Linked DNA regions of Saccharopolyspora erythraea NRRL 2338. The protein of the gene in region 2 interacts with the protein of the main gene of each other region in a pairwise test. Links are inferred from orthologs where the notes say so. Each region holds a gene or a part of one and is shown on either strand. Other genes may lie near its edges.

Region 1 (10,229 bases), 220 kb from region 2 along the record:
CAGGCCGCCTCCGGCCAGCTCGCCGAAGCGCACCACCGCCGCGGCCCCGCCGCGACCGGCGGCGTCGGCCGCCTGCCACGCCTGGCGCAGCCCGTCAGCGAGCCCGGCCTCCCCGCAGGGGTCCGACACCCCGATCCGCACCCCCGGCACTCCCGTCAGCCAGTCCGCGCCCGACTCGGCCGCGAGCGCGACCACCGCGCCGTCGTGCTCGGCGAGGAACATCGGGGAGCTCGGCTTCTCGGTCTCCAGCCACTGCAGGAGCTCGTCGGGGTCGCGGCCACCGCGCAGCACGAGCACCCGCACCGGTTCCGGCGGCAGCTCGGCGTGCAGGTCGCCGAGCACGTCGCGCACCGGCTCGCCGCGCAGCATCAGCCGCAGGAATCCCGAGCGCAGCCTGCGCCGGGCCGACCCCAGCGCCTCGACCTGCTCCAGCGCCAGCGTCAGCAGCGAGGCGGCGGAGTTGATGACGTGGTGGTCGGTGGTGCCCAGCGGCTCGTCGCGGCCGACGACCAGGAACCCGCGGGCCCGGCCGCCCAGCGCCTGCATGCTGACCTCCTGGCCTGCCACCGACACCCCCGCCGCGGCGAGCCCCTTCTTGGCGCGCAGCCGGTCGACGTCGGCGGCCAGCGCGGGCAGCCGGGAGGCGGCCGAGGCGGGAGCGACGTGCATCAGTCCGCCCGCCGCGTCGAGCAGGAGCACCCAGGCGTCCAGGAGCGACGACAGCTTGCGCACGACCGCGGCCAGCCCGTGCGCGGTGCCCGCGGCCCGCGCCAGCTCGTGCTGCGCCCGGCTGGTGCGGCGCAGCCCGGCGTACTCCTCGGCCGCGATCGCCCGCGACACCGCCTTGCTGATCGCGATGAACGGCGTCCGCCTCGGGACCTCCAGCAGCGGCAGCCCCGCCCGCGCCGCGGCTTCCTCGAGCGCAGGCGGGACCCGCTCGTGGCTCAGGCCGACGCCGAACCCGAGCCCGGCCACGCCCACGCCAGTCAGCCGGTCGACGAACTCCGCGCAGTTCTCCGGCCGGAGCGAGAGACCGGTCGTGAGCAGCAGCTCCCCGCCCTCCAGGAACGGGGTCGGGTCGTCCAGCTCGCTGCCGTGCACCCACGAGATCGGCCGCTCCAGCGCTTCGGCGCCGGCGTGCGCGACCAGACCCAGCGCGCGGTCGGCGGCGAGCTCCCGCAAGGTCAACGACATCGCGAACCACCTGACAGAACGTTGAAACAGCGGCCGGCATTTAACCAAATTGTCCACTGCCGGTCGCGACGCGCACCCCGGAAAGTGGTCGCTGCCAAGACGTGAAGGAGGTCGCCAGTGACCACAACGATGTCCCTGCCCCAGGTCCGCGAGCTGCGCACGGAGATCCCGGGCCCGCTGTCGCGCGAGCTGCAGCAGCGCCGCACCGCCGCGGTCGCCGCCGGCGTCTCCAGCGTGCTGCCGGTGTTCGTCACCGAGGCGGCCGGGGGCGTGCTGCGGGACGTCGACGGGAACTCGCTGATCGACCTCGGTTCCGGCATCGCGGTGACCAACGTCGGCAACGCCGCCCCGGAGGTCGTGGAGCCGGTGCGCAGGCAGGCGGGCGAGTTCACCCACACCTGCTTCATGGTCACGCCCTACGAGAACTACCTGCAGGTCTGCGAGGAGCTGGCCCAGCTCACGCCCGGCGACCACGACAAGCGCAGCGCGCTGTTCAACTCCGGTGCCGAGGCGGTGGAGAACGCGGTCAAGATCGCCCGCCGAGCCACCGGCAGGCAGGCGGTCGTGGTGTTCGACCACGCCTACCACGGCCGCACCAACCTCACGATGGCGCTGACCGCCAAGTCCAAGCCGTACAAGCACGGCTTCGGGCCGTTCGCACCCGAGGTGTACCGGGTGCCGATGTCCTACCCTGCGCGCGACCAGCGCAGCGGCGCCGAGAGCGCCCGCGAGGCCGTCGACCGCATCGAGAAGCAGCTCGGCGCCGACACCGTGGCCGCGGTGATGATCGAGCCGTTGCAGGGCGAGGGCGGCTTCATCGAGCCCGCGCCCGGGTTCCTGCCCGCGATCTCGAAGTGGTGCACCGACAACGGCGTGCTGTTCGTCGCCGACGAGATCCAGACCGGCTTCTGCCGCACCGGCGCCTGGTTCGCCTGCGACCACGAGAACGTGGTGCCGGACCTGATCACCACCGCCAAGGGCATCGCGGGCGGGCTGCCGCTGGCCGCGGTCACCGGCCGCGCCGAGCTGATGGACGCGCTGCCCCCGGGCAGCCTGGGCGGCACCTACGGCGGCAACCCGCTGGCGTGCGCCGCCGCGCTGGGCTCGATCCGGGCGATGCGCGAGCAGGACCTCGCCGCCGCCGCCCGGGGGATCCAGGACGCGGTCATGCCCCGCCTGCGCAGCGTGGCCGAGTACACCGACCGGATCCTCGACGTCCGCGGCCGGGGCGCGATGATCGGCGTCGAGTTCGTCAAGGCAGGCGGCGACGAGCCCGACCCCGAGCTGACCTCGCGGATCGCGAAGACCTGCCACGAGAAGGGCGTCGTCGTGCTGACCTGCGGCACCTACGGAAACGTCATCCGGCTGCTGCCACCGCTGGTGATCGGCCACGACCTGCTCGACGAGGGGCTGCGCGTCCTCGAAGAGGCCATCGTGGAGCACACGCGCTGAGCGCAGGCCCCGAGACCGGGCCCGGGGGGACTCGCCGGGAGACCTCGCGGCCCGCGCCGGGCCGGTCCCTGGTGCGAGCACCTCACCAGGGGCCGCCCGGACCTGGAAGCGCCCCTCGCTCTCACGCCCGGGAGCGAGGGGCGTCCGGCGTCCCGGCGCCCCGCCGGCCCCGGCTCAACGCAGCATCGAAGCCACCGCGTCCGGAGTGCGGCCGACGACCGCGGTGCCGTCGTCGGCTGTGATGATCGGGCGCTGGATCAGCTCCGGGTTCGCCACCAGGGCCTGGATCCACCGCGGGCGCTCGGCGGGCGTCCGCTCCCAGGTGGAGATCTCCAGCCGCTTCGCCGTCTCCTCACCGGTCCTGGCGATGTCCCACGGCTCCAGCCCGAGCCGGTCCAGCACCTCGGCGAGCTCCCGCTCGTTCGGCGGGTCCTCCAGGTACTTGCGCACCGTGTAGTCGGCACCGGCCTCGTCCAGCAGCGACACCGCCGACCGGCACTTCGAACACGCCGGGTTGACCCAGATCTCCATGCGCCGCCACTCCTCCCTAGGCACCTCGACCGGCCGAGCCTAACCGTCGGTGCGCTCGGCTAGCGTCAGCGCGTCGCCGTCTCACGCTCGGCCCCGCCCGAACGTCTACCGGACGGAGGACACGAGGACCCGAGGAGACGACATGAGCACGGTGCACGCGGCGATCGACTCACCGGTCGGCGAACTGACCGCCGTCGCCACCGACGGCGCGCTGGTCGGCCTGTACTTCGAGGACCACCGGCGCAGGCCCGGCGACGAGAGCATGGGACCGCGCGTGGACACCGGTTTCGAGGAGACCGAGCGCCAGCTCGGCGAGTACTTCGCCGGCGAGCGGACCACCTTCGACCTGCCGCTGGCCCCGCGCGGCGACGAGTTCCACCAGCGCGTCTGGGAACTGCTCACCCGCATCCCCTACGGCGAGACGCGCACCTACGGCGACCTGGCGCGCGAGCTGGGCGGCGTCGGCTACTCGCAGGCGGTCGGCGCGGCCAACGGCCGCAACCCGCTGTCGGTGATCGTGCCGTGCCACCGCGTCGTCGGCGCGGACGGCAAGCTCACCGGTTACGCCGGCGGCCTCGAACGCAAGCGGTTCCTGCTCGCGCTGGAGGAACCGTCGGAGGCGAAGGAGGGCAGGCTGTTCTGATGCCCGCCGACCCGACGCCCGCCTCCGACGAGCACGCCGCGGACTCCACCGGCGCGGTGATCTGCGCGGACGGCCTCGCCCGGCCGCCGTGGGCGGCGAGCGACCCGCTGCTGCGCGACTACTACGACACCGAGTGGGGCATGCCGGTGCGCGGCGAGCAGGCGCTCTACGAACGCATCAGCCTGGAAGCGTTCCAGGCCGGCCTGTCGTGGGCGACGATCCTGCGCAAGCGGCCCGCGTTCCGCAAGGCGTTCGACGACTTCGACCCCGAGGCGGTCGCCGCCTACACCGAGGCCGACGTCGAACGGCTGCTGGCCGACCCCGGGATCGTGCGCAACCGCCTGAAGGTCCGCGCGACCGTCACCAACGCCCGAGCCACCCTCGCGCTGCGGGCCGAGGGCGGCCTCGACGCGCTCGTCTGGTCGTTCCGGCCGGAGACGACGCCGGCGCCGCGCACGACGGCGGAGGTGCCGACACGCTCCCCGGAGTCGGCCGCGCTGGCCAAGGCGCTGCGCCGCAAGGGCTTCGCCTTCGTCGGCCCCACGACGATGTTCGCCCTGATGGAGGCGATCGGGATGGTCGACACCCACCTCGTCGGCAGCCACCGGCGCGGCACCTCGGGCATCTGGACCTGACCCGGCCGCATCGCCCAGGGGCCCACTCCTCGGCGGCGAGCTGGCGCTGGCCGCGGCGATCTCCTGCCCCCGGTGTCGCGCACGGTGCACGGCACGCACATCTCCGACCTTGCGGAGTCCTCGTCAGAGTTCGAGCACCAGACGTCGTCCCGCATCCACATCGCGCATTCCCAATGGGCGCTGCCCGGTTCGATCACCACTCGTCCTCCGCGTGCGCCGGCAACTGCCGACCGGCATCGGCAGCCATCGCAGCGGAACCGTCACTCTCTCCGAGGAGTTCGAGGGCGGCGTCGATCTCGCCGTCAGAGACTCCCGTTCGAGGTACTTGAGGTAGTGCCGTGCCGCACGCGCATGGAACTGCGAGCGCGTGAGACCCGAACGCTTCGCGCTGCGTCCAACCTGCGCGAATGTCTCCCAGACGCCCGGCCTACTCCTCGGCGGCGAGCTGGCCGCAGGCCGCGGCGATCTCCTGCCCCCGGGTGTCGCGCACGGTGCACGGCACGCCCGCCTCGCGCACGCGGCGCACGAACTCGCGCTCGACGGGCTTGGGGCTGGCGTCCCACTTGCTGCCCGGCGTGGGGTTCAGCGGGATCAGGTTGACGTGCACGAACTGGCCGAGGTGCTTGTGCAGCAGCTTGCCGAGCAGGTCGGCGCGCCACGGCTGGTCGTTGATGTCGCGGATCAGCGCGTACTCGATCGACACCCGCCGCCCTGTGTGGTCGGCGTAGCCCCTGGCCGCCTGCAGGACCTCCTCGACCTTCCACCGGTTGTTGACCGGCACCAGGGTGTCCCGCAACTCGTCGTCGGGGGTGTGCAGCGACACCGCGAGCGTGACGTGCAGGTCCTCGGCGGTCATCCGCCTGATGGCGGGCACGAGGCCGACCGTGGAGACCGTGACCGAGCGCTGCGACAGGCCCAGGCCCTCGGGCGCGGGATCGCAGATGCGGTGCACCGCGTTGATCACGCGCTTGTAGTTGGCCAGCGGCTCGCCCATCCCCATGAACACGACGTTGGACAGCCTGCCCGGCCCGCCGGGCACCTCGCCGTCGCGCATCATCGCCGCCGCCGAGCGGACCTGGTCGACGATCTCGGCGGTGGACAGGTTGCGCTGCAGGCCGCCCTGGCCGGTCGCGCAGAACGGGCACGCCATCCCGCAGCCCGCCTGGCTGGAGATGCAGACCGTGGCGCGGTCCGGGTAGCGCATCAGCACGCTCTCCAGCAGCGTGCCGTCGTGGGCGCGCCACAGCGTCTTGCGGGTCGTGCCCTCGTCGGTGTCGAGGTTGCGGACCGGCGTGAGCAGCGTGGGCAGCAGGTCGGCGCCGAGCTTGGCGCGGCTGCCCGCCGGGATGTCGGTCATCGACTCCACGTCGGCGTTGAGGCGGCCGAAGTAGTGGTGCGCGAGCTGGCGGGCGCGGAACGGCTTCTCGCCCAGCTCGGTGACGGCCGCGCGCCGCTCGTCGGCCGAGAGGTCGGCGAGGTGCCGGGGCGGCATGCCGCGGCGGGGCGCGTCGAAGACAAGCGGCAGGGATGCAGACATAGCGTCCCCCAGTGTCCCACGTCCCGCTTCGATCACACCCCTTGGTGGCGGTCAACGCACCTAGTACAGTTTTCGCCGTGGCGAAATCTCGAGCATCAGCCCGCCGAAACACGTTCATCGCCGTGACGTGCGCGCTGGCGCTCGCGGCGACGGCCTGCGGCACCGTCGCGGGCGCGCCCGCCGACGACGGGCGCAAGCACGTCGTCACGACCTTCACCGTGATCGCCGACATGACCCGCAACGTCGCCGGGGACAAGGTCGCGGTCGAGTCGATCACCAAGCCCGGCACCGAGATCCACGAGTACGAGCCCACGCCGAGCGACCTGCTCAAGGGCGCCAAGGCCGACCTGGTCCTGGACAACGGGCTCGGCCTGGAGCGCTGGTTCGACCGGTTCGTGCAGCGCAGCGAGGCCCGCCACGTCACGCTCACCAGCGGCGTCCAGCCGATGCCGATCCGCAGCGGCCAGTACGACGGCAAGGCCAACCCGCACGCGTGGATGTCGCCGCGCAACGCCGCCGTCTACGTCACCAACATCCGCGACGCGCTCTCCCGCCTCGACCCCGCGAACGCCGCCACCTTCCACGCCAACGCCGACGCCTACCTGCGGCGGATCGGCGAGATCGACCAGTACCTGCGCGCGGAGCTGGCCCGGCTGCCCGGACACCACCGGGCGCTGGTCACCTGCGAGGGCGCGTTCTCCTACCTGGCGCGCGACGCGGGTCTGCGCGAGGCGTACCTGTGGCCGGTCAACAGCGACGAGGAAGGCACTCCGCAGCAGATCAAGGACACCACCGGCTTCGTCCGCGACAACCAGGTGCCCGCGGTGTTCTGCGAGTCGACGGTCAACGACAAGGCCCAGCGGCAGGTGGCCGCCGAGACCGGTGCCCGGATGGGCGAGAAGCTCTACGTCGACTCGCTGTCCGAGCCCGGCGGCCCGGTCCCCACCTACCTCGACCTGCTGCGCCACGACGCCGAGAGCATCGTGGCCGGGCTGACCGGAGGTGCGCGATGAGCGCCGGGATCAGCGCGCACGGCGTCACCGTCCACTACGGCGAGACGCTGGCGCTGGACGACGTCACCGTGGACGTGCCCGCCGGGCAGGTCTGCGGACTGCTCGGCATGAACGGATCCGGAAAGTCGACGCTGTTCAAGGCCCTGATGGGCCTGGTGCGCCCGGACCACGGCACGATCCGGCTGCTCGGGCGCTCGCCCAGGCAGGCCCGCCGGGAGGGCCTGATCGCCTACGTCCCGCAGTCCGAGGCCGTCGACTGGACCTTCCCCGTGACCGTCGCCGACGTCGTGATGATGGGCCGCTACGGCCACCTCGGCCTCACCCGCAGGCCCCGCGCGGCCGACCGGGCCGCGGTCGCGGCGGCTCTGGAGCGGGTCGGTCTCACCGACCTGGCGGGCAATCCGATCGGCGCGCTGTCGGGCGGGCAGCGCAAGCGGGCCTTCGTGGCCAGGGGGATCGCCCAGGACGCCCGGCTGCTGTTCCTCGACGAGCCGTTCGCCGGGGTCGACAAGCGGTCGGAGGCGACCATCGCCGAGCTGCTGCGGGCGCTGCGCGGCGAGGGGCGCACGATCATGATCTCCACCCACGACCTGGCCAGCGTGCCGGCGTTGTGCGACGAGGCCGTCCTGATCCAGCAGCGCGTGATCGCGCACGGCCCGCTCGACGAGGTGCTCGCGCCGGAGACCCTCGCACGCACGTTCGGCGCCGAGGTGGCCGCCGCCAGGCCGGGCGACGAGGCTGGAGGTGTGCGGTGAGCGCCTCGGGGCACAGCATGGCGTGGCGGGCTGCGGACGGTCCGGCACGCGGCCGGCGGTCGACGGACGATCCGGGAGGAGCGCGGTGAACGACGTGGTGCAGTGGATCGTCGAGCCCCTGCAGTTCGGGTTCATGCAACGGGCCCTGCTGATCAGCGTCGTCGCCGGCCTGGTGTGCGCGGTGCTGTCGTGCTGGGTGACGCTCATCGGCTGGTCGCTGCTCGGCGACGCCGTCTCGCACGCCGTGCTGCCAGGGGTCGTGCTTGCCTACGTGCTCTCGCTGCCGTTCTCCGCGGGCGCGTTCCTGTTCGGCACCCTGGCGGTGGGCCTGATCGCCGCCGTGCGGTCCACGACCAAGCTCAAGGGCGACGCGGCGATCGGCGTGGTGTTCACCGGCCTGTTCGCGCTCGGGCTGGTGCTGGTCTCGCGGATCCCGAGCCAGGTCGACCTCAACCACATCCTGTTCGGCAACGTCTTGGGCGTCTCCGACAGCGACATCATCCAGGTGCTGGTCATCGCGGGCCTGGTGCTCACCGTCGCGCTGCTCAAGCGGCGCGACCTCACCCTCTACGCCTTCGACCCCACCCACGCCCACGCCATCGGCCTCAACCCGCGGCGCATCGCCGCGCTGCTGCTGACGATGCTCGCGCTGACGGTGGTCGTGGCGTTGCAGGCGGTCGGGGTCATCCTGGTGACCGCGATGCTCATCACGCCCGGGGCGACCGCGTTCCTGCTGACCCGCCGGTTCTCCCGGATGCTCGCCGTGGCCGCCGCGCTGTCGGTGTTCAGCGGTGTGCTGGGCACCTACCTCAGCTTCCACGTCGACACCTCGACCGGCGGGATGATCGTGCTCTGCCAGGCCTGCCTGTTCGGCGTGGTCTACCTGGCCGCTCCCGGCCAGGGCCTCGTCGCCGAGGCGCTGCGCCGACGCCGTCGGCGCGCCGCGCGGGCCGCCGCGGTGTGAGGACCGGCCAGGTACGGCGGCCCCGAACAGCCCGGTCGGTGGTGCGGCGCCCCGACACGACCGGTTCATCAACGGGCACGCATCGGTTGCGGTGTCCACGGCTCTATCGTTGAGACCATGACAAGCATGGCCGAGCGTCCGTCGTCCTCCGTCGAGGACTACGTCCGGGCGATCTACGGGCTCAGCGAGCGCGGCGTGCCCGTCACGAACGCGACCCTGACCCAGCGCCTCGGGCTCAGCCCGTCCTCGGTCTCCGGCATGATCAACAAGCTCTCCCAGCTCGGCCTGGTCACCCACGTCCGCTACCGCAGCGTCGAACTCACCCCGCAGGGCAGGCGGCTGGCCTACGACGTGCTGCGCAGGCACCGCCTGATCGAGCTGTTCCTGGTGGAGGAGCTGGACTACACCTGGGACGAGGTGCATCGCGAGGCCGACGCGCTCGAGCACGCGGTCTCCGACGAGCTCGTCGAGCACATCGCCGCCAAGCTCGGCCACCCCACCCACGACCCACACGGCGATCCGATCCCGACCGCCGACGGCGTGGTCGAGAAGCCGGCCACCAAGCTGCTCGACCAGGTCGAGCCCGGCACGGTCGGCACCGTCGCCCGCGTCTGGGACACCGACTCGGAGCTGCTGCGCTACCTCACCGACCACCACATCACGCTGGGCACCCGCATCGAGATCGTCGAGCGCAAGCCGTTCGGCGGGCCGCTGGTGGTGCGGGTCGGCGAACCGCCGGAAGCCCAGACGCACTTCCTCGGGGACGAGATCGCCGCGGCGCTGTCGATCGCCGTCAGGTGAGGCCCGCGCGGCTTCAGGAGGCGTTCTGCCTGCGCAGCAGGCGGGCCGTGCCCATCGCGGGCCGGGAGTTGATCACAGGCGTCGCGGACTGCTGCGAGTCCTGCTTCTCCTCGCCGTAGATCTGGTCGGTCACCAGCCGCCCGTGCAACTCGTCCGTGCGGTGCGCGCCGAGCACGGCGAGCAGCAGGTCGAAACGGCTGTCGGTGAGGACGACGGCGACGTAGCCGAACCCGACCAGCCCGCCCAGGACCAGCGTCGCGATCCACCAGACCGAGACGCCCTGCGCGAGGAACATCACCGCCAGCGCCAGCGCCAGCCCGGAGCCGAACGCCACTCCCCGGGCCACCGTCACCTGGGTGAGCAGCGACCGGAACGCCGGGTACTGCTGGCAGAGCTGGCGGACGATGCGGGCGCGCTCGCGCCGGTCCATCTGGGCAACCTGGCTCAGGCCCGCGGTCACCGGCTTCGCGGCGCGGTCGGCCATGGCTGCTCCTGTTGCCCGTCTGCGTTGCCCTTGCAAGTCCTCGGGTGTAACGCGCACACCCTGAGTGACCGATATAAGTCGATCACGGCTCGCGCCGAGTATCAAGGCGTCATTCGGGGGCGTTCACGTTGCGGAAAAAGCACCGAAGAGTAACTTCGCGGGCCGCCTGGGGTCGGCTTGATACGCCACCCGGTTCTCGTTCGGGCGGTGGCCGCGGCGC
Region 2 (5,500 bases):
GGAGCGGCTGCCGCTCTCGGCCGGCGCCGCCGAACCGCGGTCCTGCAGCTCGCGGAGCTGCGACTCCAGGTAGGTCTGCAGTCTGGTCCGGTACTCGCGCTCGAAGGTGCGAAGGGTGTCGATCTTCTTCTCGAGCGCGTTCTTCTCCTGCGTGATGTTGCCCATCACCTCGGCGTGCTTGCGCTGGGCGTCGCGCTCCAGCCCGGCGGCCTTCTCCCTGGCCTGCCGCTCCAGGGTCTCGGCCCTGGTCCGCGCGTCGTTGAGCATGGTCTCGGCGCGGGTGCGCGACTCGTTGACCATGCTGTCGCTCTTGGCGCGCGCGTCGGAGAGCAGCTGCTCGGACTTGGTCCGGGCCTCCGACAGCATGCCGTCGGCCTCGGCCTTGGCCTCCCCGGTCAGGCGGTCGGCCATCTCCTGCGCGAGGCCGAGCACCTTGGCGGCCTGCACGTGATGATCGCCACCCGGCGACGTCTGCTCAGCAGCGGTCGGCGCCGGGACCGGCGCCAGCCGACGGGGCTCCTCCACCGGTGCCGGTGCCGCGGAGACCTGCGCCGCCTGGCTGCGGGCGTCGTCCAGGTCGACCTGCGCGGTCTGCAGCTGCGACTCCAGCTGCTCGACCTGGCTGCGCAGGTCGTTGTTCTCCTCGACCAGGCGGGCAAGCTCGGCTTCAACCAGGTCGAGGAAAGCGTCAACCTCGTCCTCGTTGTAGCCCCGCTTGCCGATCGGAGGTTTGCTGAACGCGACGTTATGAACGTCGGCGGGGGTCAAGCCCACAAGATCACCTCACGCACTCCTCGGCTGCGGGTCGTCCGGGTTCCCCGTCACCCGGACTTCACCAGTTGCATCAGTATGAACACAACCAGCAGCAGCACCATAATCGATAGGTCCAGTCCGACGCCGCCGATCCGGACCGTCGGGATCACCCGACGCAGAAGTCGGATCGGCGGGTCGGTCACTGTGTAGATGCTCTCCAACGCGATTGCAACCCCCCCTGCGGGGCGCCAGTCGCGCGCGAACACCCGAACGAGCTCGATCACGATACGTGCCGTGAGCAGCAGCCAGAAGAAGAAGAGAACGTAATAAAGAACGATCAGCGCCGGTTCCACGCCTCAACTGTGCCACCACTCACCCGTAGTTGAAAAAGGCGCCCTCGGCGAGACGGCGCTTGTCCTCGGCCGCCACGTCCACGTTGGGCGGTGAGAGCAAGAACACTCGATTGGTGACCTTCTCGATCGAACCGCGGAGCGCGAACGCCAGCCCGGCGGCGAAGTCCACCAGCCGCTTGGCGTCCGCTTCGTCCATCTCCGTCAGGTTCATGATCACCGGAGTGCCGTCGCGGTACTGCTCACCGATGGTGCGGGCCTCGCTGTAACTGCGGGGATGCAGTGTTGTGATCTTGCTCAAGTTGAAATGACTGCCGGTATCGGTTACGGCACGCAGCCGGGAGACCTGCTCCCGGTGCGCGTCCGAGCCCAGGGGCGCTCGGACGGGCGTCTCCGGCGGGGCCCACTGCCTGCGCGAACGCGCAGGCTCGCGGAACTCCTCGCCGTAGTCGCCGCCGTCCTCCTCGGCCTCCGGCTGGAAGCCGCCCCGGACACCGCCGGCCACGCGCCGGCGGCCACCCACCCGGTCGGATGGTGCGTCGTAGGAGGTGTCGGGGTCCGCGTAGCGGTCGCGGTAGGCCACCTCGTCGTCGTAGACCTCGTCGATCTCGTCGGCGGGGACCATGCCGAAGTAAGCCTTCAGCTTGTGCAAAGCGCTCATCGGCATGCCCTTCCTCTGCGACTCCAAAGCAGCCGAGCGCGAGCGGCCGACCCTCGACCCCCCGATACGGCTACGGCGAGATTAACCGGCGACCTCCCAGCAGCGCAGTTCCGACACGCACGCGTGTCGAGCCGTGCGCCACCGCACTCTCGAGGTCGCCGCTCATTCCAGCCGACATTTCAACAGCTTCGGGGTAGTCCTCCTGCAGGCGCCGGGCAATCCCGGAAAGTGTAGCGAAAGCCACATCCGGGTCTCCGCCAAGGGGTGCCACCGCCATCACTCCCCGCAACCGAAGATCACTGTGGCGGGTGATCTCGGCGGCGAGTGCCGAAACGTCGCCGGGCGGACATCCTCCGCGCCCGGCGGCATCGTCGAGGCCGACCTGGATCAGCACGTCGAGCGGTTCGCTGCGCTCACCGGCGTCGAGCGCGTTGGCCGCCGCCCGCCGCAGCGCCTCCGCGAGCCGCACGCTGTCGACCGACTCCACGACGTCGGCCCAGCGAACCACCGAGCGGGCCTTGTTGCGCTGCAACTGCCCGATCATGTGCCAGCGCACCGCGGCTTCCGGGCGCAGCTCGGCGAACTCGGCGACCTTGCCGCGCGCCTCCTGCTCGCGGTTCTCGGCCAGCTCGGTCAGCCCCAGGTCGGCCAGCAGCGCCGCGTCGCCGGCCGGGAAGGTCTTGGTGACCGCCAGCAGCTCGACCTCCTCCGGCTGCCTGCCCGCGGCGCGGCATGCGGCGTCGACGCGCTCGCGCACCTCCCGCAGCGACTCGGCGATCTCGGCCTTGCGCTCCTGCCTGCTGTCCTCGCTCACCGCTGGTCCTCCGGCTCCGCCCACACGACCGCGGCGAAGCGGCCGGTCCGGCCGCCGTCGCGGCGGTGGCTGTAGAGCTCGCGGGACTCCATCGTGCAGCGCGGGTCGACGCCGATCCGGGCGATCCCGGCGGCCGCGAGCTGCTCCCAGAGCCCGGCCCGGATGTCGAGGCCGGTGGTGCCCTTGCTCGTCTTGCAGGCGCTGCCGGGCAGGTGCAGCTCCACGTCGGCCTGCATCTCCGGCGGCACCTCGTAGCACTCGCCGCAGGCCGCCGGACCGAGCAGCGCCTCGATGCGGTCGAGCCGGGCTCCGGCCTCCCGCATGGCCTTCAGCGCGGACACCACGACCCCGACGCGGGCACCGACCCGGCCGGCGTGCACGGCCGCCACCACGCCGCTCTCCGGGTCGCCGAGCAGCACCGGCACGCAGTCGGCGGTCAGCGCCACCAGCGCGAGCCCCGGCTCGGCGGTCACCAGCGCGTCGGTCGCCTCGACCGGCTCCGGGACCGGGCCGTCGACGACGGCGGCGTTGCGGCCGTGGATCTGCTCCATCCACACCAGCCGGTCCTCGGCGAGGCCGATGCCCTCGGCGAGCTTGCGCTGGTTGGCCGCCACCGCCGCCGGGTCGTCACCGACCCGGCCGCCGAGGTTGAACGAGTCGAACGGCGGCCGGGACGCACCGCCTTCCCGCGTGGTGATCACGCGACGAATCCGCACTGGCTCTCCATCCCTCCCACGGGCCGGCTCGCCCGCCCGAACGAAAACGACACCGGAGGCCGAAGCTCTCCGGTGTCGATTCTCGCTCATCGCGGCGACAGCACCGCATGCCCACGACGCGGACCGCGCGGGCCGGGCCGTTCAGCGGCGCATGAACGGCGGGATGTCGACGTCGTCGTCGTTGTCGTCGGTGACCGGCACCGCCCGGTTCGGCAGCGAGCCGCTCATGCCCGCGTGCGACGGGTAGCCGCTGCCGCCGGCGCGGGTCGGCACCGACACGCTCGGTCCTGCTCCGTCGCCACCGAAGACCGGGGAGCGCTGCGCGAAACCGCCGCGCTGGTCGGTGTTGTCGCGCTGCTCCTGCTGGGGCTGCGGACGCTCGGGCTCGTGGTGCTGCGCCGGTGCGGGCGCCTGCTGCTGCGGCGGCTGGGGCTGCGGCTCCGGCTGCGGTTCGGGCTGGGCCGGGGCCGGCGGAGGCGCGGGCTGCGGAGGCGCGGGCTGCTGCGCGGCGGGCTCGGGCGCCGGGGGCGTCGGGGCCTGCTGCTGCGGCTCGGGCTCGGGTTCCGGCTTGCTGCCGACGACCTGGCCCTCGGTGACGCGGCCCGCCTCACCGGAGGCGACCGCGTCGCGGGAGCCGACCTTGGTCGGTTCGAGCTTCTTGTGCGTCGGGGTGCCTGCGTCGAAGCCCGCGGCGATCACGGTCACGCGGACCTCGTCGCCAAGCGAGTCGTCGATCACCGTACCGAAGATGATGTTGGCCTCGGGGTGCGCGGACTCCTGCACCAGCGAGGCCGACTCGTTGATCTCGAACAGGCCGAGGTCCGAACCGCCCGCTATGGCCAGCAGCACGCCGTGCGCGCCCTCCATGGACGCCTCCAGCAGCGGCGAGTTGATCGCCTTCTGCGCGGCCTGCACGGCTCTGCCCTCCCCTCTCGCCGAGCCGATGCCCATCAGCGCGCTGCCCGCGCCGGACATGACGCTCTTGACGTCGGCGAAGTCGAGGTTGATCAGGCCGGGGGTGGTGATCAGGTCGGTGATGCCCTGGACACCGGAGAGCAGGACCTCGTCGGCGGAGCGGAAGGCGTCCATCAGGCTCACGCCGATGTCGCCGAGCTGCAGCAGCCGGTCGTTGGGGATGACGATCAGGGTGTCGCAGCAGTCGCGCAGCTCCTTGATGCCCTGCTCGGCCTGGTTGGCCCGCCGCTTGCCCTCGAAGGAGAACGGACGGGTGACCACGCCGATGGTCAGCGCGCCGAGCTTGCGCGCGACCGAGGCGATGACCGGTGCGCCACCGGTACCGGTGCCGCCGCCCTCGCCCGCGGTCACGAAGACCATGTCGGCGCCCTTGAGGACCTCCTCGATCTCCTCCTTGTGGTCCTCGGCGGCCTTGTGGCCGACCTCCGGCGCCGCGCCCGCTCCCAGCCCGCGGGTGAGCTCCCGGCCGATGTCGAGCTTGACGTCGGCGTCGGACATCAGCAGGGCCTGCGCGTCGGTGTTCACCGCGATGAACTCGACACCCTTGAGCCCGACCTCGATCATGCGGTTCACGGCGTTGACGCCGCCACCACCGATGCCGACGACCTTGATCACCGCGAGGTAGTTGTGCGGGGGCGTCATCGGATCCGCCTTCCTGATCGTGGCTCTGTGCTCTGGTGCTGATTCGACAGCCGGACTCTCGACGCCCGGGCGTTGTCAACCCCGTGCGGACGGTAGGCATCCCGATGCCTTTGAGTCCAGCAGCCACGCCGCGTGCCCTACCAGGTGTGTCGCGCCGCGCACAGAGCCGAGCTCGGTCCTCCCCTTGTCCGGTTCGCACGCCGCAGCGTGATCACCACCGACACCGTACCGCGCGGGTGACGGCCGGGGGCCAGGCACCGCGAGGTCGGCTTCGCGCGATGCGGGGAAAACACGACCGGAGGTGTCGGATTTGACCGCGAGCATCGGTTCCACTGGTGAACGGCACGACAGTGAGGGGAACCGACGGATGAACGCACCACTGCACGGCAAGGTCGCGCTGGTGGCGGGGGCGACCCGCGGCGCGGGACGGGGGATCGCCGTGGAGCTCGGCACGGCCGGGGCCACCGTGTACTGCACCGGACGGAGCACGCGGCAGCGGCGTTCGGACTACGACCGCCCGGAGACCATTGAGGACACCGCGGAGATGGTGACGGCCGCGGGCGGGCGGGGCGTCGCGGTGGAGGTCGAC

Evidence for each region.
Region 1: the proteins of ftsZ (region 2) and rlmN interact in binary tests that used the Escherichia coli proteins (3 or more experiments, as listed by UniProt). The link is inferred for Saccharopolyspora erythraea NRRL 2338 from one-to-one orthologs.

What each region holds. Positions count from the first base shown.
Region 1 is NC_009142.1:6,758,421-6,768,649, forward strand. The notes cover bases 3,938-6,858. They hold rlmN (dual-specificity RNA methyltransferase RlmN), read right to left. Parts: upstream 5,993-6,858; coding sequence 4,883-5,992; downstream 3,938-4,882. Other genes in these bases: SACE_RS28890 (DNA-3-methyladenine glycosylase I), read left to right, coding at 3,938-4,455; SACE_RS28900 (metal ABC transporter substrate-binding protein), read left to right, coding at 6,070-6,858. Outside these bases: SACE_RS28870 (PucR family transcriptional regulator), read right to left, coding at 1-1,194; gabT (4-aminobutyrate--2-oxoglutarate transaminase), read left to right, coding at 1,324-2,646; SACE_RS28880 (ArsC/Spx/MgsR family protein), read right to left, coding at 2,821-3,177; SACE_RS28885 (methylated-DNA--[protein]-cysteine S-methyltransferase), read left to right, coding at 3,320-3,820; more of SACE_RS28890, read left to right, coding at 3,820-3,937; more of SACE_RS28900, read left to right, coding at 6,859-7,005; SACE_RS28905 (metal ABC transporter ATP-binding protein), read left to right, coding at 7,002-7,760; SACE_RS28910 (metal ABC transporter permease), read left to right, coding at 7,846-8,724; SACE_RS28915 (metal-dependent transcriptional regulator), read left to right, coding at 8,851-9,525; SACE_RS28920 (hypothetical protein), read right to left, coding at 9,539-10,009.
Region 2 is NC_009142.1:6,544,202-6,549,701, forward strand. The notes cover bases 2,674-5,500. They hold ftsZ (cell division protein FtsZ), read right to left. Parts: upstream 4,912-5,500; coding sequence 3,436-4,911; downstream 2,674-3,435. Other genes in these bases: pgeF (peptidoglycan editing factor PgeF), read right to left, coding at 2,674-3,294; SACE_RS27970 (SDR family oxidoreductase), read left to right, coding at 5,279-5,500. In the rest of the region: DivIVA-like cell division protein Wag31, read right to left, coding at 1-774; SACE_RS27945 (YggT family protein), read right to left, coding at 822-1,106; SACE_RS27950 (cell division protein SepF), read right to left, coding at 1,126-1,764; SACE_RS27955 (YggS family pyridoxal phosphate-dependent enzyme), read right to left, coding at 1,835-2,578; more of pgeF, read right to left, coding at 2,575-2,673. UniProt on the Escherichia coli protein: Essential cell division protein that forms a contractile ring structure (Z ring) at the future cell division site. The regulation of the ring assembly controls the timing and the location of cell division.